One region of the Acidovorax sp. LjRoot74 genome, then DNA from elsewhere that is predicted to be linked to it. Evidence: predicted binding sites of a transcription regulator. Region 1 holds the regulator's gene; the other holds the start of a gene.

What was found. Region 1 encodes NrdR, which represses ribonucleotide reductase genes. Its sites were predicted from a motif close to CACNANATNTNGTG; they were not measured.
Region 2: ACSQ3O_RS22385 (ribonucleoside-diphosphate reductase subunit alpha) is a predicted target of NrdR. The motif match lies at 3,917-3,930, and genes of this name have one in related genera.

What each region holds. Positions count from the first base shown of each region.
Region 1 is NZ_CAXUTI020000001.1:1,929,006-1,943,953, reverse strand. Features, by position in the region: gene ACSQ3O_RS08885 (transglycosylase SLT domain-containing protein) at 910-1,749, shown strand; ZMP/ZTP riboswitch at 1,777-1,929, shown strand; gene glyA (serine hydroxymethyltransferase) at 1,966-3,210, shown strand; gene nrdR (transcriptional regulator NrdR) at 3,232-3,681, shown strand; gene ACSQ3O_RS08870 (DMT family transporter) at 3,956-4,855, shown strand; gene ACSQ3O_RS08865 (bifunctional metallophosphatase/5'-nucleotidase) at 4,905-6,701, opposite strand; gene aroC (chorismate synthase) at 6,738-7,835, opposite strand; gene ACSQ3O_RS08855 (caspase family protein) at 7,954-9,525, shown strand; gene ACSQ3O_RS08850 (CBS domain-containing protein) at 9,595-10,065, opposite strand; gene ACSQ3O_RS08845 (O-acetylhomoserine aminocarboxypropyltransferase) at 10,175-11,485, shown strand; gene ACSQ3O_RS08840 (alpha/beta fold hydrolase) at 11,488-12,306, shown strand; gene ACSQ3O_RS08835 (DUF418 domain-containing protein) at 12,350-13,594, opposite strand; gene ACSQ3O_RS08830 (Mpo1-like protein) at 13,789-14,124, shown strand; gene ACSQ3O_RS08825 (YihY family inner membrane protein) at 14,214-14,948, opposite strand, start outside.
Region 2 is NZ_CAXUTI020000001.1:4,693,159-4,708,106, reverse strand. Features, by position in the region: gene ACSQ3O_RS22390 (ribonucleotide-diphosphate reductase subunit beta) at 1-743, opposite strand, end outside; gene ACSQ3O_RS22385 (ribonucleoside-diphosphate reductase subunit alpha) at 879-3,824, opposite strand; gene ACSQ3O_RS22380 (hypothetical protein) at 3,960-4,172, shown strand; gene ampD (1,6-anhydro-N-acetylmuramyl-L-alanine amidase AmpD) at 4,195-4,815, opposite strand; gene ACSQ3O_RS22370 (sigma-54-dependent transcriptional regulator) at 4,799-6,307, opposite strand; gene ACSQ3O_RS22365 (ATP-binding protein) at 6,319-8,022, opposite strand; gene ACSQ3O_RS22360 (PP0621 family protein) at 8,026-8,256, opposite strand; gene ACSQ3O_RS22355 (cytochrome C assembly family protein) at 8,253-9,050, opposite strand; gene ffh (signal recognition particle protein) at 9,152-10,531, shown strand; gene ACSQ3O_RS22345 (C13 family peptidase) at 10,710-11,558, opposite strand; gene mdoH (glucans biosynthesis glucosyltransferase MdoH) at 11,809-13,818, opposite strand; gene ACSQ3O_RS22335 (glucan biosynthesis protein G) at 13,791-14,948, opposite strand, start outside.

The DNA of each region.
Region 1 (14,948 bases):
ACCCCTCTCGGCGGCGGACTCCACCACTGCGAGCGCGCCACCATGGCTCAAGGGAACAACCCCCATTATCTATATATAAGAGCCTACCCCAGGACTTTCCAGGAATCGTGCGGCCGCACAGCCTCCAACGGGTGCCTTGAAAGAGCGCCGTCCACGAACATCTAGCGCCCCCAACAACCCCTTGACCACGCATGCCCCCCGCCCCACGCATCGCAACCTTGCGCATGGCGAAGCTTCCCCCCCACAAAGCACAAAAACACGGCAGCAAATAAGAAAGCCCGGCGGACAGGGCCTCGTGGCCTGCCCGCCGGGCTTGACGGCTGACACAACGGTCTTTGCCATCGGTCGCGATGTGGAGATGAAGGTCCACATGGCGAGGAGGCAAGGGATTGCCTCCAGGGGGTGCCTTAGAAGCGGCATCTGCTGCACCTTGGCACTGAATGCCCTCGGAGGGAGACTTCGCTTCGTCTGGCGATGCCTGAAATCTACAGGCGCCTCCACCTTACCAAAGTCGCTCGCCGGGCTCAAATCGGATTCTCAATGGCGGCCAAACGGCCGATTGAATTTGACATGAAGGCGTCACAACGGCCACCCACGCCAGGCGACTCCACACCCCCAAAAGACTGCCGAGACTGTGATTTTTTACATACTTTTCATAACTCAAGTGTCTAAAAAAATTAAACGTTAGTATTGACTATGCATTTAGTGACCTCCTAGAATCCGCCAGCCCCGAAAACGGGCTAGTAAAAACCCCAACCCGCTGCCGACCCCGGCTAAGTCAAACCAGGCAACAAGCACTCCACAGACGTGCAGCCCGGACTTGATGGCGTACCAATCCAGGCGAATTGCCGGGTAGGTGCAGTCCTCGCGACTGCCCCTCTTCCCGCTGCGTCTCAGAAAGGAAGAGCTATGACAGCGTCAGGAAAAATAGTCTCCGGCGTGCGAACCTTCGCGGCCGATGTGACCGAAGGTTTTCTTGAAATCACCCACAACAGCTTTGCCCTCATCGGCCTTGCCGTTGCTTTCATAATCATTGCCCTCACGGCCCGGCCCGATCTGCGCCAGGCAGGCGAAGAGCGCCTCATGGGCTGGCTGCAAGCCCGCCAGGTGGAAATGCTGGGCATGCCCATCGAGCCCGAAGCCAGCGAGCGCGCCACGGCCGCCAACCCCAAGGACCTGCCCAAAGAGCAGGCAGCGGTGGCCTTCTGGCTCAGCAAGAAGTACCGCGTGGCCCCCGAGCCGCTCAGCGTGCTGGTGGCCGAGGCCTACGACATTGGCACACGTGCCAAGATCGACCCCACGCTGATCCTGGCCATCATGGCCATCGAGTCGAGCTTCAATCCGTTCGCCGAGAGCGCCGTGGGCGCCCAGGGCCTCATGCAAGTCATGACCCGCGTGCACACCGACAAGTACCAGAGCTTCGGCGGCCACTTTGCCGCCTTTGACCCGGTGAGCAACCTGCGCGTGGGCGTCAAGGTGCTGCAGGAGTGCATTGCGCGTGCTGGCTCTGTCGAGGGCGGCCTGCGCTACTACGTGGGCGCGGCCAACATGGCCGACGATGGTGGCTACGCGGCGAAGGTGATGGCGGAGCATTTCCGGCTGCGCCAGGTGGCCAACGGCCGGGCCATGCCTTTCAATCCCCCACCATCGCTGTCCACCCAGGCGCCCGCGCAGAGCATCCCGGCTGCTGCCCCTGCAGTGGTGCCCTCGGCGGCCACCGACAAGGTGGCCCTGCTGTCGGGCCTTTGAGGAATGCGCTACCGCGTCGGCTACACTAGCAAGGTACGCGACTGGCGATAGGCGCTGCATCCCACACCAGGGTGCTGCCGCTGACGTGGAAACCGGCAAGGGCCCGCCCCTTGTGAACCACTGGGAAGCGTGCCGCACGGGGCCACCCGCTGCGTTCAGCCGTTCGCCTGGGCAGCCCTTGTTTCAAGGGACACAAGTTCTTAGGACTGCCAAACCATGTACGACCGCAATATTCTTGTCGAGCAAACCGATCCCGAACTCTTTGCCGCCATCCAGGCTGAAAACGCCCGGCAAGAGCACCACATCGAGCTGATCGCCAGCGAGAACTACGCCTCCCCCGCCGTGATGTGGGCGCAAGGCACCCAGCTGACCAACAAGTACGCCGAAGGCTACCCCGGCAAGCGCTACTACGGTGGCTGCGAGCATGTGGACGTGGCCGAGCAGCTGGCCATCGACCGCGTCAAGAAGATCTTCGGCGCCGATGCCGCCAACGTGCAGCCCCACTGCGGCGCATCTGCCAACGAAGCCGTGTTCCTGGCCTTCCTCAAGCCCGGCGACACCATCATGGGCATGAGCCTGGCCGAAGGCGGCCACCTGACCCACGGCATGCCGCTGAACATGTCGGGCAAGTGGTTCAACGTGGTCAGCTACGGCCTGGACAAGAACGAAGCCATTGACTACGACGCGATGGAAGCCAAGGCCCGCGAGCACAAGCCCAAGCTGATCGTGGCTGGTGCATCCGCCTACAGCCTGCACATCGATTTCGAGCGCTTCGCCAAGATCGCCAAGGAAATCGGCGCGATCTTCATGGTGGACATGGCCCACTACGCCGGCCTGATCGCTGCGGGCGTGTACCCCAACCCCGTGCCCCACGCCGACGTGGTGACATCGACCACGCACAAGAGCCTGCGCGGCCCCCGTGGCGGCATCATCCTGATGAAGGCTGAGCACGAAAAGGCCATCAACAGCGCCATCTTCCCCGGCCTGCAAGGCGGCCCGCTGATGCACGTGATCGCAGCCAAGGCCGTGGCCTTCAAGGAAGCGATGCAGCCCGAGTTCAAGGCTTATCAAGAGCAAGTGGCCAAGAACGCGAAGGTCGTGGCCGAGACGCTGACCGCACGCGGCCTGCGCATCGTGTCCGGCGGCACGCAAAGCCACGTGATGCTGGTGGACCTGCGCGCCAAGGGCATCACCGGCAAGGAAGCCGAGGCCGTGCTCGGTGCTGCCCACATGACCATCAACAAGAACGCGATCCCCAACGACCCTGAAAAGCCGATGGTGACCAGCGGCGTGCGCATTGGCACCCCCGCCATGACCACGCGCGGCTTCAAGGAAGAAGAAGCCCGCATCACGGCCAACCTGATTGCCGACGTGCTGGACAACCCCCGCGACGAAGCCAACATCGCCGCCGTGCGCGCCAAGGTCAACGCCCTGACCGCACGTTTCCCGGTCTACCGCTAAGCAAGCCGGTTCTCAGCGTCCATGAAGTGCCCCTTCTGCAGCCACCTCGAAACGCAAGTCGTTGAAACGCGGGTGTCTGAGGATGGGGTCTTCATCCGCCGCCGCCGCCAGTGCGGCGCGTGCGACAAGCGCTTCACCACCTACGAGCGGCCGGAAGTGAACTTCCCGGCCATCGTCAAGAAAGACGGTCGGCGCATTGAATACGACCGCAGCAAGCTGCTCGGCTCGTTCAACCTGGCGTTGCGCAAGCGCCCCGTGAGCACCGACCAGATCGACACGGCCATTGAGCGCATTGAAGAAAAGCTGCTCAACCTGGGCCAGCGCGAGGTGATCTCCAGCCGCATTGGCGAGCTGGTGATGCGCGAACTCAAGAAGCTCGACAAGGTGGCCTACATTCGCTTTGCCAGCGTGTACCGCAGCTTTGAAGACATCGACGACTTCCGCGCCATGGTCGATGAAGTGCGCAAGTAGCCGCGCACCGCGCCCCAGTTGCCCAGCAGGCATGAGTTCAAGCTTTTTTGGCCACCACCGCGCGCCCATCAAGCACCGATAGCTATCAATAGCATAGCAAAAACAAGCCACCCACCTGCCCTGCCTGGACAACACGCAGCGCTGCCCCCGAAGCTACAAGGCCATTCACTCCTGAAAATATAGCTACCAAGGCTTACTGGGCGCGCTCAGAAAGCCATTTTGGCTCGATATTTTTCGTTCGAGCCAGCAGCACGCCCTGCGCCCGTGCCCGACAATCCCTGCGGTGAAAACCCGCCACTTCCTGCAGCTGGTGCTGCTGTCTGCCCTGTGGGGCGCCTCGTTCCTCTTCATCCGCGTCGCCAGCCCCGTGCTGGGCCCCAATGTGATGGCTGCGCTGCGCATTGGCCTGGCCACGCTCACGCTGATTGGCATCATGCGCATTGCCAACGAGTCCTGGCCCTGGCGCCACTGGCGCGAGCTGTTCGGTCTGGGCACGCTCACCGTCGCCCTGCCCTTTTCGATGTACGCCTGGGCGGCCCTGCATTTGCCTGCTGGCTACAGCTCGCTGCTCAACACCATGGCCGTGCCATTTGGCGTGATCGCCGCCGCCTGGATGAAGGAAGACACGCTGAGTGCACGCAAATGGCTGGGCTGCATCAGCGGTTTCGCCGGGGTGGCGCTCATCGTACAGCTGGGGCCGGTGGAGCCAACCCCCGCCCTGCTGCTGGCGGCGGTGGCCTGCGTGACGGCATCGGCCTGCTACGGCATCTCGACCACCTGGATGAAACGTGCCACCCAGCGCATGTCGCCGCTGTCGATTGCGGCGGGCATCCACGCCGCGGCCCTGGTGCTGCTGCTGCCGGGCGCGGCCTGGAGCCTGCCTGAAGCGCGTTTCACGCCTGGGGCATTGGCCGCCGTGGCGGTGATGGGCATCGTGACCTCGGGCCTGGCATATTGGCTGAACCTGCGGGTGCTCAAGCATGTCTCGCCGGTGGCCGCCATGAGTTCGGCCTTCATGATCCCGCTGTTTGGCGTGGCCTGGGGCCATATTTTTCTGGGCGAGGCCCTGGGGCCAGGCATGCTCTGGGGCGGCGCGCTGGTGCTGGTGGCGACCGGGCTGGTCACCGGCTTCAACCCGCTGCAATGGCTGGGTGCGCTGCGCCGCCGCAGCTGACCCATGCCTCAGCGAATGACCTAAGCCACGACCGCAGTGCGGCCCCGCCTCAGCGGCCCACGCGCATGATGCGGTCCGTCGCGGGTGGCGCCACCGGGCTCTGCTGGCGGAAGTACGCCTCCAGCGCATCCAGGTCCAGCTCGCCCACGCGCCGGTCCTGGCCTTGCGTCAGCACCGTGAAGTTGTCCCCGCCGCTGTCCAGAAAGCTGCTCATCACCACACGCACTGACTGCGTGTCTGTCATCGGCGCACCGTTCAACGCCATGTGGCTGATGCGCGCCCCGGCGGGCTGGCTCAGGTCGTAGCGGTAGCTGAAGCCGCTGGACACCGACAGCACCCGGGGCCGCTGCACCGTATTGCCCGCGCTGGCGAACTGCTGCTCCAGCACTGCGCGGATCTGCGCACCCGTGAAGGTCTTGACCACCAGTTGGTTGCCAAAGGGCTGCACCGCATACAGCTGGCCATAACGCACCAGCCCTTGTTCATCCGGCACCAGGTCGGCACGCAGGCCGCCGGGGTTCATGAACGACAACTGCGCACTACCGTCTTCGGGCGAGCGCGTGGCCAGCAGCTGGGCGTCGGCCACCAGATTGCCCAAGACGCTCTCCAGCGCCGCGTTGGGCTGGCGGCGCATGGGGCCCCTCGCCTGCCCCACGGGCCGCTGGGCCAGCGGCACGGCAGCGGCGCGGTAGGTGTCGATGATTTTCTGCACCCCGGGATCGGCGGGAAAGGTCGGCACGGCGCTCGTGAGGGGCACCAGGCCCTGGGCGCCCGTGAAGGCCTCGCCCTGCACCACCACATTGCGCGCCGCCTTGCGGATCACGCGGCGGGTCTGCGTATCCACGCGCAGCTGGATGTCGGTGAGCAGCGTGCCGTACTGGCCTGCACTGGTCAGCAAGAACGGCTTGGCCGGGTTCACACGGCTGTAGTCGCAAACATAAGCCTGGTGCGTGTGGCCGGACACCACCACATCCACTGCCGGGTCCAGACGCTCCAGGATGGGCACGATGTCACCCGACAGGCCTGCGCAGCTGGTCTCCTGCACGCCGGCGGTGGTGCCGCCACCTTCATGGATGGCCACCACGATCACATCGGCGCCCTGGGCCTTGAGTTTCGGGATCAGCGCATTGGCCGTGGCAGCCTCGTCTTCAAACCGCAGCCCTGCCACGCCTGAAGGGCTGACCATGGTCGGCGTGGCCTGCAGCGTGAGGCCAATAAACCCCATGGTGATGGTGACGCCGCCTTCAGTAAACCGCTTGAGCCCCGTGGCGGGCAGCAGGGTGCGTCCATCCTCGCGCACCGTGTTGGCCGCCAGCAGGCCAAATTGGGCTCCCTGAAAAGGCTTGCTGATGCGGCAGGGCTCGCGCGAGGTGAATTTCTCGCAGCCACCGTTCTGCAGCCGCAGCAGCTCGCGCCAGCCCCGGTCGAATTCGTGGTTGCCGACCGCACTGAAGTCGATCTGCATGCGATTGACCGCTTCAATCGTGGGCTCGTCCAGGAACAGCGACGACACTAGCGGCGAGGCGCCCACCATGTCGCCCGCCGACACCACCGCGTGGTGGCGGGACTGTGCCTTGAGGGCCGCCATGGCGCTGGCGAAGTAGGCCATGCCCCCGGCAGGCGCCAGCACCGGGCCCGCAGGCCCTTGCACCCGGTGCGCCATGTGGGGCGGCTCCAGGTTACCGTGCAGGTCGTTGAAGCCGATGAGGGTGATATCGATGTGGGACGGCGCGCTGCCCGCCACGGGTGCGGTGGGCGCCATGCTGCCGCAGCCCGCCAGCCACAGCGGGACGGCCAATGCGGCCAGCGCCCGGCGGCGGAAGGCCCGGAACAAGCGGTTGCTCATACAGAGGGACCGCCCCTGGGACGGTAAGAGTTGGTGTTACAGAAACGAGGCCTGGATGGGCGGCACGGGCGGCACCACGTCGCCACACTGGGCGCGGTGGCGCAGGGCATGCTCCATCACCACCAGCGCCAGCAGCGCCTCGGCAATCGGAGCGGCGCGAATGCCCACGCAGGGGTCGTGACGACCCTTGGTAATCACCTCGGTGCTCTTGCCATGCACATCGATCGATTCGCGCGGGCTGATGATGGAGCTGGTGGGCTTGATGGCAATGCTCACCTCCAGGTCCTGCCCCGTGCTGATGCCGCCCAGCACACCACCCGCGTTGTTGGTGCGAAAGCCCTGCGGCGTCATCGAGTCGCCGTGCATGGTGCCCCGGTGGGCCACACTGGCAAAGCCTGCGCCAATCTCCACGCCCTTCACCGCGTTCAGGCCCATCATGGCATGGGCAATGTCGGCGTCGAGCTTGTCATACAGCGGCTCGCCCAGGCCCACCGGCACGCCGGTGGCCTGCACGCGGATGCGCGCGCCGCACGAATCACCCGCCTTGCGCAGCGCGTCCATGTAATCCTCGAACTGCTGCACATCGGCCACGGGGGCAAAGAAAGGGTTGTTGCGAACGTGGTCCCAGCTCTCGAAAGGGATGGGCAGCTCGCCCAGCTGAGTCATGCAGGCGCGGAACTCGGCGCCGTATTGCTGCGCCAGCCACTTCTTGGCCACGGCACCTGCAGCCACCGTGGGCGCCGTGAGGCGGGCCGAAGAGCGGCCGCCGCCCCGCGGGTCGCGGATGCCGTATTTGTGCCAATAGGTGTAGTCGGCATGGCCCGGGCGGAAGCTTTCGGCGATGTTGCTGTAGTCCTTGCTGCGCTGGTCGGTGTTGCGGATCAGCAAAGCAATAGGGGTGCCCGTGGTCTTGCCCTCGTACACACCCGACAGGATCTCCACCGCGTCCGGCTCATTGCGCTGCGTGACGTGGCGGCTGGTGCCGGGGCGGCGCCGGTCCAGGTCGGCCTGGATGTCGGCTTCAGAAAGGAGCATGCCGGGCGGGCAGCCGTCGATCACACAGCCAATGGCTGGGCCGTGGGATTCACCAAAGTTGGTGACTGCGAATAGGGTACCGATGGTGTTGCCGCTCATAGGCTGGATTATTCCAGACGCACGGATTGCAGAGGCGCTGGCCACGCCCTTTTCTGATTGGCGGACGGCACCTATGCCGATATAGTGGGCCCGCAAAACAAGTTTGGAGGAGCGGCCAGTGATCCAGGTCTTCGCAGTATCGCGGCATGCACAACGGTTTTTTGCGCGTGGGCTGGTGGCCCTGGGCGCGCTGGCGGCCTCGGCGCAGGCCAATGCCCCCGTGGACATACGGATCGCACTGGTCATCGGCAACTCGGCTTACCCAGGCACCGCCGCGCTGTCCAACCCTGCCAATGATGCAAAGGCGATGTCCGAGCAGCTGCGCAAGCTGGGCTTTCAGGTACTGGAGTTGCGCGACGGATCGCGGGGCCAGATGACCGAAGCCATTGACGACGCCCGCAAGCGGCTGCAGGGCAAGAACGGGGTCGGCATGCTGTACTACGCAGGCCACGGGCTGCAGATCAACTGGCGCAACTACATGGTGCCTGTGGATGCACAGCCCAAGACACAGAACGATGTGGTCGCACAGGCCGTGGATGTGGATGCGGTGATCAACGCCTTCAAGCAGGCGGGCAACCGGGTCAACATCCTGGTGCTTGATGCCTGCCGGAACAACCCCTACGACGGCACCGCGTCAGCCAAGGGGTTGGCGCAAATCGACGCCGTGCCCGGGACTTTTCTCGCCTACGCGACGGCACCGGGCAACACCGCAGACGACGGCGAAGGCAGCAATGGCCTGTACACCGGCTACCTGCTGCAGGAACTGGCCAAGCCGGTTTCCCGCATCGAGGATGTCTTCAAGCGCGTGCGCCTGCAGGTGCGGCAAAAAAGCCGGGGGCAACAGATTCCGTGGGAGAGCACCAGCCTCGAAGAAGACTTTGTCTTCAACGATGGCAGAGGCCCAGGTGCTACCACGCCGATTGCACCGCTCCCTAAACCCAAGCCTGAAGAGCGCGATCAATTGTTCCTCCGCGAGAAAACGGAGTGGGATCGCATCAAGCAATCGCGCAACCCAGACGATTTTTATGCGTTTTTGCAGACCTATCCCAACGGGATGGTGAGTGAAGCCGCTCAAAGTCGATTGGACCAGCTATCCAAACCCCAGATCACCCCCACTCCTGTGCAGGGACGCCACTCTGCGCAAAGAGACGTTCAGGTCGGAGACGAAGTCGAGTACGTGTACCGCGACTACCTCACCAAACTGGAAACACGCCGGGAAACCATCCGAGTCACCGCAATCAAGGACGGTTTTGTCGAAGTCAACGGCGGTCAACAGGTCGTGACCCTTGCTGGTGGCACCGTACGAAATGACATGGGTATCGAATTCGACCCCCCTCTTCAGGCGCTACCTGCAGATGAGTTTCAGATTGGCAAAAGATGGGTCAGCCGTTCACAGCAAACTCTGCCAAGAAACACGCCTACGCTGCTGGGCAATACAGGATGGGTGGAGCAGGACATGAAAGTGACTGCGTACGAACAAGTGACCGTGCCTGCTGGCACCATGTACGCGTACCGCGTCGAAGCCAGTTTGCAGACGTTCAGCGGCCTGTCCGGCAAGCTGACTTATTGGGTGGACCACAGAGGAACCATCCTGAAGTATGTCCGCCAAGCAAAGCTCAGCCTGCCCAACGGAGTAACCCGGGACAGCAGCTGGACACGCGAAGTCGCGCGCATCCACAAGCCACGGTGATCAAAAGCTGCCCGTTTTTATCTCCACGCAACAGCTCGCAAGCGAGCAGTCGTGGGGGCGAAAGGCACTTCAGGGCGTGTTCGCATCGCCCTTGAAGGTTTCCTCTTCCGCAGGCCAGTCGCGGATATACGCCTTGAGCATCTTGTTCTCGAAGTTCTGGCTGTCCACCACGGCTTTGGCCACGTCGTAGAAGCTGATCACGCCCATGAGCATGCGCTTGTCCATCACGGGCATGTAGCGGGCGTGGCGGTCCAGCATCATGCGGCGCACTTCGTCCATGTCGGTTTCGAGCGTGCAGGTCAGGGGCGCATCGTCCATGGCCGTGCGCACCAGCATCGTGCCCACGTTGCCACCGTTTTTGACCAGCGCCTGGATCACTTCGCGGAAGGTGAGCATGCCCACCAGGTCGCCATGCTCCATCACCACCAGCGAGCCGATGTCGCGCTCGGCCATCAGGCCCACGGCACCCGCCAGCGGCTCGTCGGGCGAGGCGGTGTAGAGGGTGTTGCCTTTGACGCGAAGGATGTCGCTGACTTTCATGGTGCTGGGTCTCCGAGAGGGCGAGAGGAGCGCGGCAGGCGCTATAGACAATTTGCTACCAAATATAGCCCACAATGCCCGCCTGCATTGACAACATGGGAGACACCCGATGCCCGGTTATTCAGACCCTGGCTTTGACACGCTGGCCCTGCACGCAGGCGCGAGCCCCGACCCTGCCACCGGCGCACGCGCCACCCCCATCCACCTGACCACCTCGTTCGTCTTCGAATCGAGCGACCACGCAGCCTCCCTCTTCAACCTGGAACGCGGCGGCCATGTGTACAGCCGAATCAGCAACCCGACCAACGCGGTGCTGGAGCAGCGCGTGGCCGCCCTGGAAGGCGGTGTGGGCGCCATTGCCACCGCCAGCGGCCAGGCCGCGCTGCACCTGGCGATTGCCACGCTGATGGGCGCGGGCAGCCACATCGTGGCCAGCACGGCGCTGTATGGCGGATCGCAGAACCTGCTGCACTACACACTCTCGCGCTTCGGCATCGAGACCACGTTCGTGAAGCCCGGCGACATCGACGGATGGCGCGCTGCGGTGCGCCCCAACACCAAGCTGTTCTTTGGCGAGACCGTGGGCAACCCCGGCTTGGATGTGCTGGACATCCCCACCGTGTCATCCATAGCGCACGAGGCGGGCGTGCCGCTACTGGTGGACTCCACCCTCACCTCGCCCTGGCTCATCAAGCCTTTTGAACACGGTGCAGATCTGGTCTACCACTCGGCCACCAAGTTTCTCTCGGGCCACGGCACCGTCGTAGGCGGCATCGTGGTGGATGGCGGCAGCTTTGACTGGGACGGTCCGAAGTCGGCCGGCAAGTTTGCCGAGCTCACGCAGCCCTACGATGGCTTTCACAACATGGTGTTCACTGAAGAAAGCACTGTGGGCGCCTTTCTGCTGCGCGCGCGGCGCGAGGGCCTGCGCGACTTTGGCGCCTGCATGAGCCCGCACACCGCCTGGCTGATCCTGCAAGGCATTGAAACCCTGCCGCTGCGCATGGCGCAGCACATGCGCAACACCGAGAAGGTGGTCGAATTTCTGGCCGCGCAGCCGTTTGTGTCGCGCGTGGGCCACCCGTTGCTGGAGTCTCACCCCAGTCATGCCTTGGCGCAAAAGCTGCTGCCACGCGGCGCGGGCTCGGTGTTCAGCTTTGACCTCAAGGGCAACCGCGAGCAGGGCAAGAAGTTCATCGAAACCCTCAAGGTTTTCAGCCACCTGGCCAACGTGGGCGACTGCCGCAGCCTGGTGATCCACCCGGCCAGCACCACGCATTTCCGCATGAGCGACGACGCGCTGGCGGGCGCGGGCATCAGCCAGGGCACGATCCGCCTGTCCATTGGCCTCGAAGACGCCGACGACCTAATTGACGACCTGAAACGCGCGCTCAAAGCCGCAGAAAAGGCGGGGGCCTGACCATGCACATCCAAGTCAACGGCGCCGCCATCTACTGCTACACCGGCGGCAAGGCCTTCGATGCCGCCAAGCCTACCGTGGTGTTCATCCACGGCGTGCTTAACGACCACAGCGTGTGGGCCCTGCAAAGCCGCTACATGGCCAACCACGGCTGGAACGTGCTGGCCATTGACCTGCCCGGCCACTGCCGCAGTGGCGGCGATGCGCCCGCCACGGTGGAACAAGGCGCGGACTTCATCGGCGCGCTGCTGGATGCTGCGGGCGTGCAGCGCGCGGCGCTGGTGGGCCACAGCTGGGGTTCGCTGATTGCGATGGAAGCCACCGCGCGGCTCAAGGACCGCATCAGCCACCTGGTGTTGGTGGGCACGGCGTTTCCGATGAAGGTGTCGCCCGCACTCATCGAGGCCTCGCAGACCGACCCGGAGAAAGCGATGCGCATGGTCAATGTGTTCTCACGCAGCACCTTGTCAGCGCCCCCGTCGGCCCTGGGCCCGGGCACCTGGGTGTTTGGCGCAGGCATGGCACTGGGCCGCAAGGTGCTGCGCAGCAACCCGGCCGTCAACGTGTTTCACCGGGGTTTCGTTGCCTGTGACAGCTATGCGGGTGGCGAGGCGGCCATGGCGGCGCTCACCTGCCCTGTGCTGTTTGCGCTGGGCAGCCAGGACCAGATGACGGCGCCCAAGGCGGCACAGGGCCTCGTCAAGGCTGCCCAAGCGGCTGGCAAGCAGGTGCAGATAACCCACCTGCCCGTGGGCCACAACCAGATGACCGAGGCGCCGGAAGAAACGCTGTTCGCGCTGCGCGACTTTCTGGCCCGCTGACTCTCGCCAGGCCCACCCTGTCGCTGGCCTGCCGCACCGCAGGTCAGCGCGCAGCCCGCCGCCAAGCGGGCCATTGCCAGAGCGTGAAGGCCCGCAGCAGCCACTCCACCGGGCCATAGGCGTGTGTGACCATCCAGCGGCGGCTCCACACCAGTTGGGCCGCGTACAGCATGAACACACCCAGCACCACCAACCAGGGCGCCACCCGGCCCACCAGTGCCAAGCCATAGGCCGTGAAAACCAGCGCCCCCACCAGCGACTGCAGCAGGTAGTTGGACAGCGCCATGCGCCCGGCAGGCTCCAGCACAGCGCCCAGGCGCTGGCCCAAGGGGTTGCGCTGCAACAACCACAGCAGCAGCGCCACGTAGCCAAAGGCCATCAGCGGCGCCGTGGCCAGGCCCACTGCCAGTGCGGCCAGCCCCACGTATTCAGGTTGCTGCACGCTGCTGACGCCGACCTGCGCCGTGGCGTAGAACAAGGCCCCGGCCACGCCCACCGGCAGGCAGCACAGCATCCACCGGCGCAGGTGCGCAGGCTGCTGCGCCATCCGGGCCAGGTAGCCCGAGCGGTGCGCTGCGAGCCCCAGCAGGAACATGGCCAGCGCACAGGGCCCTTGCACAAACACCAGCACAAACCAGACGCCTTCGGCCATGTCGCGCCCACGCTGGGCGATCGTGTCCAGGGCGCTGGCACGGTAAGCCTGTGCGGCCTGCTCGGCCTTGGCATGCAGCTCGGCCAGCGGTACCTCCACGGGCGGCACATGCGCCACCAGCCAGGCCAGCAGGCCCCAGCCTCCGGCCACCATGCCCAGCAGGGCCAGGGCCAGCACGGTGGCAGCGGCGGGCTTCAGCCCGCGCCAGGCCAACAGCAGCACGCCCAGCAGCGCGTAGGTGACCAGGATGTCGCCCGCAAACAGCAGCCAGGCATGCGCAAGCCCCAGCAGCAAGAGCCCCAGCAGGCGGCGCAGGAAACGCGGCACGAAGGCACTGCCGGAGCGCTCCGCCGAATCCATCTGCAGCGCAAAGCTGTAGCCAAACAGCAGCGAGAACAGCAGGTAGAACTTGGTTTCAAACACCAGGCTCACCAGCCAGCGCACGGCGTGGTCCACAGGCCGGGAGAAGGCCGGGTCTGCCACGCCCACACCAAAGTAGGTGGATGCAAAACTGCCCGCGTTGACCATGAGGATGCCCAGCAGCGCAAAGCCGCGCAGCGCGTCGATGGCGCGCTCGCGGTCCACGGCGGGGGAAGATGTGTGGGTGGTGGATTCAGCAGAAGTCATCATGGCCATGGTGGCAGAACCTGTTCATGCACAAGCCTCAGCAACCCCTGTCCATCACGGCACAGCATTGTCCCGAGCTTGAGCGTATAAATCGTTTGGCAGCGGCGCAGCCCCCCGGGGAGTCTGCGCGCAAGCAAAGCCACACACAGATGGCTCAAGGATCACCCATAGATCACAAGCAGACCGCCCACCAGGAGACAACGATGGACATCAGCGCCCCCCACACGCCCACCGACCCACGCAGCTTCAAGAGCTTTGCGGAGTTCTACCCTTTCTACCTCACCGAGCACAGCAACCGCACCTGCCGGCGCCTGCACTTTGTGGGCTCGACGCTTACCCTGGTCTGCCTGGCCATGCTGGTGACCACGGGCAAGCCGCAGTACCTGCTGTATGGCCTGCTCTGTGGCTATGGCTTTGCCTGGGTGGGGCACTTCGGCTTCGAGAAGAACAAGCCCGCCAGCTTCAAGCGCCCGCTCTACAGCTTCATGGGCGACTGGGTGATGTACAAGGACATCTGGACGGGCAAGGTGTCGTTCTGACAGACAAATTCAAAGAAAAATGGGCGCTACCGCGCGTCCATCATGCGATTTAAGCTATATATTTAATAGCAAATAAGCACAGTAACAGATCATCTGGCCTGCGCAGTGACTTCCAGCACATCAGCCATATGCAGGGTCTCCAGGCCCGTGCGCTCCCACAGCGGGCCGAGGCTTGGTGCACGCTCCAGCAGCAGCTTTTGCACCAGGGGCGCCAACGGGGTGTGGGCCGGGTCGGCCAGCAGCACATAGCGCGGCTCGGGCACGTCGGAGGCACTCACCGCCGCATCGGCCACCTCGCCCGCCCAGTCGAGTGCGGTCAGCGCTTCCAGCACGGGTTCGAGCTGCAGAACGTCCACGCGCAGCAGTTGCGCCAGCTGGCTGGGGCGCAGGCCCTTCATGGGCTGGCTGCGCGCGCGGTGCAGCTCCTGCAACACCTCCACCGCCAACTGAAACGTCCAGCCCGCCACGGTGCCACGCCGCGCCACGCCCGCCAGCAGGCTGGGCAAGTAAGCCGTGACCACCGCCCCCAGCAGCACGATGACCCAGGCCACATAGATCCACACCAGCAGGATGGGCAGCGTGGCAAACGCACCGTACACCACCGAATAGGTGGGCACCTTGCCCAGGTACAGCGCCAGCACCTTCTTGGCCAGCTCGATGCACACGGCCACAAACAGCCCGCCCGTCCAGGCATGGCGCCACTTGACCGGCGTGTTGGGCACGTAGTGGTACAGCGAGGCCATGCCGCCCGCCAGCACCACAAACTGGATCGAATCGAACAGCAGCTGCACCCCATCGGGCAGGCGCTTGACCAGCCCGCCCGA
Region 2 (14,948 bases), 2.8 Mb from region 1:
AAGAACAGGCCTTCCATCAGGCAGGCAAACACAATCAGCGATTTGAGCAGCGTTTGATCCGTGTCGGGCGTGCCGGTGTGGAAGTTGGGGTCCATGATCGCCTCGATAAAGGGGATCAGGAACTCGTCCTTGTCACGGATCGACTGGACTTCGTTATAGGCGTTGAAGATCTCGCTTTCATCCAGACCCAGCGACTCCACGATGTACTGGTAGGCGTGCGTGTGGATCGCTTCCTCGAACGCTTGGCGCAGCAGGAATTGGCGGCACTCGGGCGCCGTGATGTGGCGGTAGGTACCCAGCACGATGTTGTTGGCGGCCAGCGAGTCGGCGGTCACGAAGAAGCCGAGGTTGCGCTTGATGATGCGGCGCTCGTCTTCGGTCAGGCCGTTGGGGTCCTTCCACAACGCGATGTCGCGCGTCATGTTCACTTCCTGCGGCATCCAGTGGTTGGCGCAGGTGGCAAGGTACTTTTCCCACGCCCACTTGTACTTGAACGGCACCAGTTGATTGACGTCGGTCTGGCCGTTGATGATGCGCTTGTCGGCCGCATTGACGCGCCGATGTGCGGGGGCCACCGCTGCAGTAGCCGGGGTGGTTGCAGAGGCAGTCATGGATGCGTGCACGGCCTGCAAGGTGGGGGTCTGGAAAGACAGGGGCGGCTGTTCCGCCGGGTGGCTCTTGTTCAGTCCACCGTCCAGTTGATTTTGCGATGAGGGCTTGACTTCTTCGTCCCAGGACAACATAGATTTTCCAGTGTTCGGATTATGAAAGCAGTGCTGCAAAAAGGAAAGCACTGCAGCGTTGTGCAGCAACGTTTTGTTGCTTCACAGCACAGGCACAACACCTCAAAGCAGTCCGAGGTGTTGTGCGCAAAGTCCTTATTGGCAGGCTTCGCAACCAGGATCGTCGATGGCGCAGAACTTCACGTCCGTAGCGGGCACTGCGACGGACTGCGCAGCAGCTGCGGCAGCCGCTGCTTCGAGTGCGCTTGTTTGTGCCTGTGTGGGCGCAGATGCTGCAGGCGCACCGCCTTCATTGCCGGAAGACACAGCGTTGAGCTGGCGTGTGTTCACGGTGCTCATCTCAACGTGCGTGGCGCTTTGTGTGCGCAGGTAGTAGGTGGTCTTGAGGCCACGGATCCAGGCCAGCTTGTAGGTGTCGTCCAGCTTCTTGCCCGATGCACCAGCCATGTAGATGTTCAGGCTCTGCGCCTGGTCGATCCACTTCTGGCGGCGCGATGCGGCCTCGACCAGCCACTGTGGCTCCACTTCGAAGGCTGTGGAGTACAGCGCCTTGATGTCGGCCGGCACACGGTCGATGGGGTGCAGCGAACCCTTGAAGTGCTTGAGGTCCATGACCATCACGTCGTCCCACAGGCCCAGGCGTTTGAGGTCGCGCACCAGGCCGCCATTGATGACCGTGAACTCACCCGACAGGTTGGACTTCACCGACAGGTTGCCGAACGAAGGCTCGATCGATGCGTCCACGCCAATGATGTTGGAGATGGTGGCTGTGGGGGCGATGGCCACGCAGTTGGAGTTGCGCATGCCGTCCTGCGCAATCTTTTTGCGCAGGGCATCCCAGTCCAGCGTGGACGAGCGGTTCACTTCCACATAGCCGCCGCGGGCCTGCGAAAGCATGTCCAGCGTGTCGAAGGGCAAGATGCCGCGATCCCACAGCGAGCCCTTGTAGCTCGAGTACTTGCCGCGTTCCTTGGCCAGCTCGGTAGAGGCCCAGTAGGCGTAGTAGCAGATGGCTTCCATCGACTTGTCGGCAAACTCCACGGCCTCTTGCGACGCATAGGGTATGCGCAGTTCGTACAGGCTGTCCTGGAAGGCCATCACGCCCAGGCCCACGGGTCGGTGGCGCAGGTTGGAGTCGCGGGCCTTGGTGACGGCGTAGTAGTTGATGTCGATCACGTTGTCCAGCATGCGCATGGCCACGGTGATGGTCTTCTTGAGCTTGTCGTGGTCGATCTGCCCGTTCTTCAGATGCTGCAGCAGGTTGACCGAACCCAGGTTGCACACGGCGGTTTCGGTGTCGCTGGTATTGAGCGTGATCTCGGTGCACAGGTTGGACGAGTGCACCACGCCCGCGTGCTGCTGGGGCGAGCGCACGTTGCAGGCATCCTTGTACGTGATCCAGGGATGACCGGTCTCGAACAGCATGGTCAGCATCTTGCGCCACAGGTCGGTCGCCTGCACCGTCTTGGCGGGCTTGATCTCGCCGCGTGCAGCCTTTGCTTCGTAAGCCACGTAGGCCTTTTCGAAGTCTGCGCCGAACAGGTCGTGCAGATCGGGTACGTTAGATGGCGAGAACAGCGTCCAGGTGCCCTTTTCCATCACGCGGCGCATGAACAGGTCGGGGATCCAGTTGGCCGTGTTCATGTCGTGCGTGCGGCGGCGGTCATCGCCGGTGTTCTTGCGCAGTTCCAGGAACTCTTCGATATCCAGGTGCCAGGTTTCCAGGTAGGTGCAGACGGCGCCCTTGCGCTTGCCGCCCTGGTTCACGGCCACGGCCGTGTCGTTCACCACCTTGAGGAACGGAACCACGCCTTGCGATTCGCCGTTCGTGCCCTTGATGTGCGAGCCCAGGGCGCGCACGCGGGTCCAGTCATTGCCCAGGCCGCCGGCAAATTTGGACAGCAAGGCGTTTTCTTTGATGGATTCGTAGATGCCGTCCAGGTCGTCGGGCACGGTGGTCAGGTAGCAGCTGGATAGCTGCGAGCGCAGCGTGCCGCTGTTGAACAGCGTGGGCGTGCTCGACATGAAATCGAAGGACGACAGCACTTCGTAAAACTCAATGGCGCGGGCTTCGCGGTCGGTCTCGTTCAGTGCCAGGCCCATGGCCACGCGCATGAAGAAGGCCTGGGGCAATTCGATGCGGGTCTTCTTGACGTGCAGGAAGTAGCGGTCGTACAGGGTCTGCAGGCCGAGGTAGTCGAACTTCAGGTCGCGGTCGGCCTTGAGGGCTGCGCCCAGGCGTTGCAGGTTGTACTGCAGCAGACGCTCGTCCAGCAGCTCGTTGTCCACACCCTTCTTGATGAATTGGGGGAAGTATTCGAGGTAAGCCTGGCCCATCTCGGCCTGGGTCACTTCCTTGCCCAGCACCTCGCGCACGATGGTGTGCAGCAGCAGGCGGGCTGTGGCGTAGGTGTAGTCAGGGTCTTTTTCGATGAGTGTGCGTGCGGCCAGGATGGACGCCTTGTAGACCTCGTCCATGGGGACGCCGTCATACAGGTTGCGCATGGTCTCTGCCACGATGGGGTCGGCCTTGACGTCCGCGCCCAGGTTCACACAGGCCGATTCGATGAGTGCCTGCAGCCGACCCAGATCCAGGGCAATGCGTGCGTCACCGTCCATCACATGCAGCACAGGGGCAGATGCCACAGGAGCCTGCTGGTCGCTCTGGCGGGCACGTTCCTGGGTGCGGCGCTCGCGGTACAGCACATAGGCGCGGGCCACTTCGTGGTGGCCACCGCGCATCAGGCCCAGCTCCACATGGTCCTGTACGTCTTCAATATGGAAGGTGCCGCCACCAGGGCGCGAGCGCACCAGTGCCCGGGTAACGTTGTGGGTCAGCGTGTCAACTACTTCGCGGACGCTGGCGGATGCAGCACCCTGTGTTCCGTGGACTGCGAGGAATGCCTTCATCATGGCGACTGCAATTTTTTGCGGTTCGAACGGCACCACAGCGCCATTGCGGCGAATGATCTGGTGGTGCGCGAACGCATTGCTGGCCGTTGCCGCAGGGGTGGCTTGGGATTCGGGGGAATCTGATGTGCCGGGCTGGGCGGTGGAAGGCGTGTTCAAAGCAGCTTGCATGGGTGTCCTCTTCTGTGGGCTGTCTGGAGTGGGAGTGCGGCGTGAGTGCCGCCGCAATGGGAGAGTGGAGCGCCGGACTTTAGTCTGTCGCACACTATATATGGTGTGTCGTGTGTGTTCAAGACACTACCGGTAGTGTACCGCTTGAAGCGGGTCGAAAAAGGGAAACAAGCTGTGTTAGGCCTGTGGAGAGCCAGCAGAGCACCCGGCGCGAAGCCCTTGCGGGCGTTGCGATCGGTGCTGAAAACCCTGAAATGGTGGGCGCTGGCAGCGGATTTGACCTCCGAGGCCGCGCAATGCTTGGATGGAAAAAAATGTGCAAATGCACAAAGAAAAAAACCGCGCTGACGCTTCGCGGCGACAGTGCCAGTCAATGGGGCGGCGGTGTGCCGGACGGAGCGGCTGGGGGGAACTGGTGGCGCGGCCAGTCCAGTGCCTTTTGCAGGACGGCCCAGTCGAAGCCGGGACCAGGGTCCTGCTTGCGCCCGGGGGCAATGTGTTCGTGCCCCGCCACATGGGCGATGGGATAACGCTGCGCGATGTCCTGGCACAGCCGGGCCAGTGTCTGGTACTGGGCGGCCTCAAAGCCCAGGCCTTCCAGTCCCTCCAGCTCAATGCCGATGGAGTCGTCGTTGCACTGGGCGCGCCCCCGATAAAAAGACTGCCCCGCGTGCCAGGCACGCAGGTCGCAGTTCACAAACTGCCAAGGCACACCCATGCGGTCGATAAAAAAATGGGCGGAAACCTGCAGGCCCCGGATGCCTTGGTAATAGGGATGCGCGTTCCAGTCCAGGGTGTTGGTGAACAGCTGTTGCACAGCCCCCGTCCCGAATTCGCCAGGCGGCAGGCTGATGGAGTGCACCACGATCAGATCGACCCCCCGGCCCCCCTCCGGACGCATTCCATGGTTGGGGGACTCCAGCCGGTGCGCAGCGCGGTGCCAGCCGCCCTCCCAGGGATCGGCTGGCCAGGCGTCATCCAATGTCGTCATGCGGGTCCTGGTCGTTCGGGACGGCGATGTTCAGGCGGGCGATGCGATAGCGGATCTGGCGCAGGCTGATGCCCAGCCGTGCAGCGGTGGCGGTGCGGTTGAACCCGGCCTCTTTCAGGGCGCGGATCAGTATCTCGCGCTCCTGCTGGTCCAGCCATGCCTGCAGGTCGTTGGGCAGGGGCGGGGCGCAGGCGGTGCTGGCGTGATCCGGTGCGCTTGTCTCGGTGGGCTGCGCCAGTTGCGGGGCGGCGGGTGATGTTGCCAGTCGTACCGCTTGCGCGTCGGTGGTGCCAGTCGGCCCATCGACGTGCAGTTCTTCGCCATCGCTGAGTGCCACCGCGCGGTGCAGCAGGTTCTCCAGCTCCCGCACATTGCCCGTGAGCGGGTGGGCGGCGATGGCAGCGAGTGCACGGTCGGTTAGGGCTGGCACGGGCATGCCGGACTCCTGGGCGATGCGGGACAGCAGCGCCGTGCAGAGCGCGGGCAGGTCCTCGCGCCGCTCCCGCAGTGGCGGGATAACGATCTCGATCACATTGAGCCGGTAGTACAGGTCCTGCCGGAAGCGGCCGGACTGTACATCGGCAGCCAGATCCCGGTGGGTGGCGCTCACGATGCGCACATCCACGGTTTCTTCCTGGGTGGAGCCCAGCGGGCGCACGCTGCGCTCCTGGATGGAGCGCAGCAGCTTGGACTGCATGGCCAGGGGCAGATCGCCGATTTCGTCCAGGAAAAGGGTGCCCCCGCGTGCGGCCTGAAAGTACCCGTCCCGGTCCTGGGTGGCACCGGTGTACGAGCCCTTGCGGGCGCCAAAAAATTCGGCTTCGAGCAGGTTCTCCGGGATGGCGCCGCAGTTCACGGCCACCAGGGGGCCGTCGGCGCGCTGGCTGCTGGCATGCAGCGCCTGCGCCACCAGCTCCTTGCCGGTGCCTGACTCGCCATGGATGAGAACCGGCGCCATGCCGCGCGAGACCTTGGCCACCCGCTGCTTGACGTTGCGGATGGCTTCCGACGCACCGACCAGCTTGTCCAGCGCCGCGTTGCCCGACGCATGCTCGGCCGCCGTCGCCGCTTGCCGTTGCTGCCCGGGGCTGCGGGTGGCACGGGGGGCAGGTACCCCACCGGTGCCTTGCACTGCCGAGGCCACCACCGAGCGGAACTGCTTCAGGTCCACCGGTTTGGTCAGGTAGTCGAAGGCGCCTGAGCGCAGCGCCTCGACCGCGTTCTCTGCCGAGCCGTAGGCGGTCATGACCACGCAACGCTCCCGGCGCTGCTGGTCACGCAGGTCCTGCAGCAGCTCCATACCAAAGCCATCGGGCAGCCGCATGTCGGTGATCACGGCATCAAAGCGATGGGCCTTGAGCTGGTCGCGCGCCTCCTGCACGCTGGACGCCGTCTCCACGCGGTAGCCTTCGCGCAGCAGGGTCAGCTCGTACAAGGTGCGCAGATCGGGTTCGTCATCAACGACGAGGATGGAGGCAGCAGGGGCGTTCATGGCAATCCGGTTCAGACCACGATGGTGTCAAACAGCGTCGCGGCGTCGGCAGGGCGGGTGGTACGGCGGAAGCCCACGGTGAACGCGTTGCCTCCGGTCTCGCCCCGCAGCGTGGTGCGGTTCAGCCGCTGGTAGCTGATGGACGCGCCATGGCGCTGGCACAGCTCGCGGCAAATATAAAGCCCCAGGCCGCTGGAGCGGCTCTCGGAAGAGAAGAAAGGCTCGAACAGGTGGCGTTCCACGGACTTGTCCATGGGGGCTCCGTCGCTCCACACCTGTAGGCTGATCTGGCCTGCTGGCGTAGCGCGTGTGGTAACACACAGGGAGTCGGGCTCCGGCCCCATGTAGCGCAGGGCATTGTCCAGCAGGTTCACCAGCACGCGGCGCAGGTGCTCGCCATCAAACTCCACCTGCGTGGACTGGGTGTCCAGCATGACCACCGCACGGCGCTGCACCGGGTCCTGGGCTTGCCAGTCGTGCCAGATCTGGGCAATGGCCTCGTCCAGTTGCAGGGTAGACGCGGGCGCGTGGCTGATCTGGTGCTGCACCCGGGCGATGTCGAGCACTTCTTCGGCAATGCGTGCCAGCCGGTCTGCGTTTTGCTGGACCATGTGGGCCAGGCGTTTTTGCGCGGGGTCGTGCAGGTCTTCTTCCAGCAGCGCATTGGCCTGCACGATGGCCGCCAGGGGGTTGCGGATTTCGTGGGCCACGGCGGCAGACATGCGGCCCATGGCTGCGAGTTTTTCGGTGCGCAGGCGGGCTTCCATTTCGCGCAGATCGTGCAGGAACATCACACACAGCCGTTCGGTGTGGGCTTCGCGAGCAGCCTCCCGGGTGGACGTGAGCCAGGTGCGCACATGCAGGCCAGTCGGGCTTTGGCCGGGGTGCAGCAGGTCCACATCTGCCGTCTGGGGTTGTTCGTGGCGAAAAGTGCGCCGGGCCAGTATGAGCAATGGCTTCCAGGGGGATTCGGCCTGCAGCGTCAGCGGCAGGTCGGGCAAGGCGCCGCTCGCCAGCAGCTGCAGCCCGGCCGGGTTGGCGACACGCACCACATCGTTTTCGTCCACCACCAGCACGCCATCGGTCAGGTTCTGGATGACCAATGCGCTCACCTGGGTCTGCACGCGGGCCGCAATCTGGCTTTGTTGCGCCACTTCCTGCTCGCGCGTCAGCCGGGTCGCCAGCTGGTGCACCAGATAGCTCACGATGAAGTAGCCCGTGCCGGTGAGTGCGCTTTGCAGGTAGCGCTGCGCCTCGTCTTCGCCGGTGCGCACGCCCGTCCACCAGGCCCAGCCCAGCAGCAGCAGCGTGACGCCTGCCGTGGTGCCCAGTGCCAGCGTGAGTGTGCCCAGCACCGCTGCCATCAGGATGGGCAGGCCGAACAGGGGCGTGTAGTTCATGGTGCCTGCATGCAGCAGCTGCAGGGCCGTGATCGCAGCAAGGTCGATGCCGATGGACGGGAGCCACTGCGGCCCCGCGCCAGGCGAAGGTGGGCCCTGTCGGGCCAGCACGCGCAGGGCCACGGTGGCGACCAGATAGGCCACGCACAGTGTGAGCAGCGTGGGGTCGGCGACCTGGTTGATGACCTGCCCCGCGCCTTGCAGGACCAGCAGGGCGAGCGCCACCATGAGGCGGCCAGTCAGGAACCCACGCCACATGCGCACAAAAGGCGCATCCACCGTGGCCAGGTAGTTGCCAGCAGGCAGGGTTTGCATGGCTCAGGCCGGACCCAGCTGCCGGTGTTCGGTGCTGCAGTAGGCCTGGTTGCCGAGCATCACGGCCTCTGCCTGGGGGATGTGCACGCCGCAATGCGCGCAGGCCAGCATGTCCTGCGGCAGCGCGCGTGGCGATGGGGTGGATGGCTTGGGCGCTGCATCGTCCGGAGCGCGGCGGCTGCGCCATATACCGATGGCCACCGCCAGGACCACGAAAAGGACCAGGTATTTCATGCGCTGCGGCCCAGAACCACTTCCAGCACAAAACGCGAGCCGACATAAGCCAGGAGCAGCAGGGCCGCCCCGGCATACAGCACCCGAACCGCATTGCGCCCGCGCCAGCCAAAACGCGCACGGCCCAGCAGCAGGGTGGCAAACGTCAGCCACGACAGCAGGGAGAAGATGGCCTTGTGGTCCCAGCGCCAGGCGCGGCCATACAGCGTCTCGCCAAACAGCCATCCGGCCAGCAGCGTGGCGGTGAGCAGCACAAAACCGGCGGTCACGAAGCGGAAGGTCAGCCGCTCCAGGGTGAGCAAGGGGATGCCGCTGTGCGGATCTTCCGCCTGGCGGATGTGGCGCTCGGCGCGGGTCATGAGCCAGGCGTGCACCACGGCCGCTGCAAACAGGCCATAACAGGCGATGCCCAGGGCCAGGTGCAGCGGCAACCAGGCGGATGCTGCAACATGCAGGGGTTGGCCCGGGAAGACCATGGCCAGCACGATGGCGGCGGCACCCAGGCCCGCCAGCACCCAGCGGGATTGCATCTGCGGGAAAAGCTGCCGCTCCACCGCATACACCGTGAGAACCAGCCAGGCCGTCATCGACAAGGCAGGGGCAAAACCAAAACGCGGCGTGTCGCCCCACAGGCCCCACACCAGCACCGCGCCATGCAGCACCCAGGCCACCAGCAGGGCGTTGCGGGCCGCTGCGGCGCCCAGGCGCGGGGCTGCGGCTGCCGGGACGGCGTATGCCACCGCGGCGGCCAGGGCCAGCAGCCAGCTGATGGGGGAGCTACTCGCTAAAATCATGGGTCACAGTTTAGCCTTTTGCCCCCACTGCCAGCGCCCTGGCAGCCTGCCCGAGACAACCACCGCGTTGATCGCGCGCAGGCAACACCGGAACTTCCCCTATGGCCTCCGCACTTACCGACAAACTCTCGCGCCTCGTCAAGGAGATGCGCGGCCAGGCCCGCATCACCGAATCCAACGTGCAGGACATGCTGCGCGAGGTGCGCATGGCCCTGCTCGAAGCCGACGTGGCCCTGCCCGTGGTGCGCGACTTCATCGCCCGCGTGAAGGACAAGGCGCTGGGCCAGGAGGTACTGGGCTCGCTCAAGCCGGGGCAGACGCTGGTGTCCATCGTCAACCGCGAGCTGGCCGCCACCATGGGCGAGGGCATTTCCGACATCAACCTCGCCGCCCAGCCCCCGGCCATCATCCTGATGGCGGGCCTGCAGGGTGCGGGCAAAACCACGACCACGGCCAAGCTGGCCAAGCACCTGATCGAGAAGCGCAAGAAGAAGGTGCTGACAGTCTCGGGCGACGTGTACCGCCCGGCGGCCATCGAGCAGCTCAAGACCGTCACCAAGCAGGCGGGCGCCGAATGGTTCCCCAGCACGCCCGACCAGAAACCGCTCGACATCGCGCGGGCCGCGCTCGATTACGCCAAGAAGCACTACTTCGACGTGCTGCTGGTCGATACAGCGGGCCGCCTGGCCATCGACGAAGCCTTGATGAAGGAAATCAAGGACCTGCACGCCACGCTGAACCCGGTGGAGACCCTGTTCGTGGTTGATGCCATGCAGGGGCAGGACGCGATCAACACCGCCAAGGCCTTCAAGGAGGCGCTGCCTCTCACCGGCATTGTGCTCACCAAGCTCGACGGTGATTCGCGCGGCGGTGCGGCGCTGTCGGTGCGGCAGGTCACCGGGGCGCCCATCAAGTTTGCCGGTGTCTCGGAGAAGATCGACGGGCTGGAGGTGTTCGATGCCGAGCGCCACGCAGGCCGCATCCTGGGCATGGGCGACATCGTGGCCCTGGTCGAGCAGGTCACGGCGGGCGTGGACATGGAGGCCGCCCAGAAGCTGGCCGCCAAGGTCAAGAGCGGTGACGGCTTTGATCTGAACGACTTCCTGTCCCAGATCCAGCAGATGAAGCAGATGGGGGGGGTGTCCAGCCTGATGGACAAGCTGCCCTCTCAGCTCACGGCCAAGGCCGGTGCGTTGGACATGGACAAGGCCGAAAAAGACATCAAGCGCAAGGAAGGCATCATCCAGAGCATGACGCCGTTGGAGCGCCGCAAGCCCGACCTCATCAAGGCCACGCGCAAGAAGCGCATTGCCAATGGGGCGGGCGTGCATGTGCAGGAGGTCAACCGCCTGCTCAAGGAGTTTGAGCAGATGCAGGGCATGATGAAGAAGATGAAGGGCGGCGGCCTCATGAAAATGATGAAGCGCATGGGCGGCATGAAGGGCATGGGCGGGGGCGGCATGCCCAAGATGCCTTTCTGAGCGCCCCGGCCCTGGCACCCCAAACCCTGAAGAGGCGTTGCTGCTTCTTCAGGGTTTTTGCTTTTTAGAGCGGCTAAAAAACTCTTCTGGCGTCGTTGTCGCGTCTTGTCGTACTGCCTGCTCTAGCCAGAACCGCTTCGCTGGATTTTGTTGGGGGCTCTTAGGGCGTTGGCGGCCCTCAGGGCGCCTGCAGCCAGTGCTTGAGCGGCTGATGCGCCCATGCCTTGGCATCGTCACCCACAAAAAGGCTGGGCTGGGAGGCAGGGAGCTTGCGGCGTTTTTCCTGTGTGGCGATGGACTTCTGTGCTTCGGCCAGCCAATCGGTCATCGAACGGCTGTCCGCGTCTGCCTGTCCAAACAGGGCTTCGGCAAAGGGCGTGTGGTTGCCGTTGTACTTGCACTGAAAGCTGGTGCGGCGTGCGTCCGTGGCTGTGATCACCACGCGGTTAGGGGCTTTCAGGGGCTCGATGAAGGCGCCGCTGTAGCAGGTGGACAGCACTACCAGTGTGGGCACCTTGTGGAGCGGTGCCAGCGCATCGCTCAGTGCCTTGGGAGTGAGGGGCTGCAGGTTTTTTCCGCCCGCGCTGATGTTGAGCAGACCGGGGTTGCTGTGGGTGGAGATGAACAGCAGCACGCGGTCGCGGGGGCGGGCCACCTCGGCCGTCTTGGACATCACCAGCGCAAAATTTTCTGCCGTGGCCTGGGGCCAGTCGGTGGGTTGGTCGCGTGCGGGGTTGGCCAGCTTGAGCATCAGCGCATTGGGGTCGATGTCCTTGACCCATTTTTCGGCCAGCAGAACGTCGTTGCGGAACGCCTTGGACTGCGAGTGCATGGCAAAGCCCGCGAAGATGATGCGCCCGGGTGGTTCAGGGGGCGGAGGTGGGGGCGCCGGGGTGGCGATCGGGACGGGCTTGTGGGGCGGCGCCGGGGTGGGCTGGGCGCAGCCCACCAGGGCCAGGGTCAGGGCCAGCGCGCTGGCCTGGATCAGCCGCCAGCGGGCGGCAGGGAACAACAGAAGAGGTGGCATCGATAGCGGGGCCGCACGGCGCCGCAGACCACCGTCAGGCAGAACGGTCTGGGCGCAGGGGCCTGGTGAAAAGGACACGCATCGTAACGACTTGCCAGGCGTGGGTTACAACGCCGGGAGGCCCTAGGTTTGAAGGTTTTTAAGGCCTCTGCGCGCGATGGTAAACACTTTATCGCTATCAAATATGTAGTAAATGAGAAAAAGCCGGTATGGGTGCCGGCTTGTGGTTTGTGCCTGATTTTTCACATTGTCACAAAGCTGCCAGCGGCGCGGGCCGGGCCAGGCGGCTGGCGTGCAGCCAGGCGCGGCGCAGCACCGGGGGCGACCAGGACTCCTCGGGGATCAGCAGCAGGCGTTGCGCGCGCAGTGCACGGCCCAGGGCGATCTGGCTGGTCCAGACCGCCAGAGGAATCGCCAGCGCCAGCGGCAGGCCCACGGGCATCAGCCAGAGCAGGGCGCTGCTGTCGATCAGGGCCACGCCCAGTGCCAGCAGGCCGATCAGCCCGCTCATAGGGGCCAGCTGGCGCACGGCGTGGCGCCAGGGCACGGCATGGGCTTCGCGCGGGGGCGACTTCCATTCCAGCTTCAGCCCGGTCAGCGCGATCAGCACAAACAGCGAATGCGCCAGCATGCGGATGGGGGCCTGCAGGATGGCCAGCACGCTCTCCAGCACGGCGCTCTTGAGCAGACTCAGGGCCCCGCCGTACTCCTTGTGCTCGCGCCGCATGAAGACGGCGGCCACGCCCAGAATGCGGGGCAGGAACAGCAGGCACAGCGTCCAGGCCCACAGCGCCAGCAGCTCGGCGGGCAGGATGTGCCAGTCGGCGACCAGCTTGGCGCCCGACAGCCACAGGGCCGTGCCCAGCGTGAGGAAGGCCAGCCACAGCGGCGCCGAAAGGTAGGCCATGGCGCCGGTGATGAACATGGAGCGGTGCACGGGGTGGATGCCGGGCTCGGCCATCAGGCGCGCGTTCTGCAGGTTGCCCTGGCACCAGCGGCGGTCGCGCTGCAGCTCGGCCAGCAGGTCGGGCGGCTGCTGCTCATAGCTGCCAACCAGGTCGGCCACCAGCCACACGTGGTAGCCCGCGCGGCGCATCAGCGCGGCTTCGACAAAATCGTGCGACATGATGCCGCCCGCCAGGCCGCCCTGGCCCTTGATGGGCGCCAGCGCGCAGTGCTGCATGAACGGCGCCACGCGGATGATGGCGTTGTGGCCCCAGTAGTGCGATTCGCCCAGCTGCCAGTACTGCATGCCCAGCGTGAACAGGCGGCCGGTGACGCGCGACGCAAACTGCTGCGCGCGGGCGTGAAGGGTGACGTGGCCGATGGCCTGCGTGGCGGTCTGGATGATGCCCGCCGTGGGGTTGGCCTCCATCAGCTTGGCCATCGAGACAATGCAGTCGCCGCTCATCACGCTGTCGGCATCCAGCACTACCATGTAGCGGTAGTCCTTGCCCCAGCGGCGGCAAAAATCGGCCACGTTGCCCGCCTTGCGATGGGTGCGGCGCGTGCGCAGGCGGTAGTACACCTGCACCTGGGGCTGCTGGCCGTGCTGGGCCAGGGCGGTGCGCAATGCCTCCCATGCTGCGCGCTCGGCGGTGGCAATGGCGGGGTCGCTGCTGTCGGACAGCACGAACACGTCGAAGCTGGCGCCGTGGCCGGTGGAGGCCACCGACTCGCAGGTGGCGCGCAGCCCGGCAAACACCGTGGCCACATCCTCGTTGCAGATGGGCATGATGATGGCCGTGCGTGCCTCGGGGTCCAGCGCATGCCCCGCCACACTGCGCACGGACAGCGCATGTTTGTCCCCGCGCAGCATCACCCAGAAGCCCATCAGCCCGGTCAGAAAACCGGTGACCACCCAGGCCGACAGCAGCGCAAACAACGCCACCTGCCCGTAGCCCAGCCAGGGGTTGTCATAGTCGGGCTGCACACCCGCAAACAGCACACTGGCCAAGGCCGTGGCCAGCGCGGTGAGCAGTGCAAAAGTCCAGCGGCGGCGTTGTGCCGCCTGTTCCCACGCCTGTGTGGGGCGGTCGGCCTGCGCTGCGCGAGGGGTGCTGCGGCCCTGGCCGGTCAGCCGCAGCAGCAGCGCCGTGCCCAGGCTGTTCCAGAAGCCGCGCCAGGGCAGCGGCACCATGGAGCCTCGGTGCAGCGGAGGGGTGGTGACGGCATGCGGATGCCGTTCTTCGCGCAGGGGGCTGCGGGGCGGATGGGCGGGCACCGGCGGGCTTACTCGGGAAGAATGATGTGCGTCCATGTTTCACTCACAGCGTGGTTGTCGTGTTGGAGAAAAGCGCGCAGCTCGATGGGCCGGTCGGCCTGCTGGCGTTGAATGCGAACCGTCATGCGCCACTGGTCAGTGGCGGGGTTGCGGTAGACGATGTTTTCCAGCAACTGGCCGTTGGCATCGCTGGTCACCACGGCCTTCACCGTGGCGTTTGCAGGCAGGGCGCGGAGTGCCGGGCCGTCGAAATCGACCACGTACTGCACCTGCTGGCGCAGTGCCTCGGCGGGCTGCTTGGAGTAGCCCATGCCGCGCCGCGACTGCGTGGCCCAGGCGCCGGGTGGGCGTTGCTGCTCATCGCCCTGCCAGCTCAGCTCATAGGCAAACTCCAGCGGCTGGCCGGGGGGCGGCATCTGGGCGGGCACCCAGTACGCGACGATGTTGTCGTGTGTTTCGTCGGGGGTGCTCAGCTGCACCAGTTCCACCCGGCCCGCGCCCCAGTCGTGCAGGGGGCGCACCCAGGCGCTGGGGCGGCGTTCGTAGCGTGCCTCGACATCCTCATAGTTCGACCACTGGCGATCGCGCTGCATGAGGCCGAAGCCCTTGGGGTTCTTGGTGGCGAACGAGGTGACCAGCGTCTGCTGGGGGTTCTGCAAGGGGCGCCAGAGCCATTCACCCTCTCCGGTGGCCACCATCAGGCCGTCGGAGTCATGCACCTCGGGGCGGAAGTCGCCCTTGCGGGGCTGGTTCTCGCCAAAAAAGAACATGCTGGTCAGCGGGGCAACGCCCAATGTGGCGATGGGTTTGCCACTGCCGGGGCGCACAAAAATACGGCTGCGCACGGTGGTGGTGGTGCTCGTGCCCGGCTGGATGTCGAAGCGGAACGCACCGGTGGCACGCGCCGAGTCCATCAGCGCATACACCGTGACTTGCGTGGCCGAGGGGTCGGGCCGCACCAGCCAGAACTCGGTGAATCGGGGGAACTCCTCGCCGCTGCCCCCCACGGTGTCGATGGCCAGCCCCCGCGCCGAGAGGCCGTATTGCTGGCCCTTGCCCAAGGCGCGGAAGTAGCTGGCGCCCTGGAAGACGACCAGCTCATCCTTGTAGGCGTTGGAGTTGAGGTGGTTGTGCAGGCGAAAACCCGCAAAGCCCAGGTCGCCCCA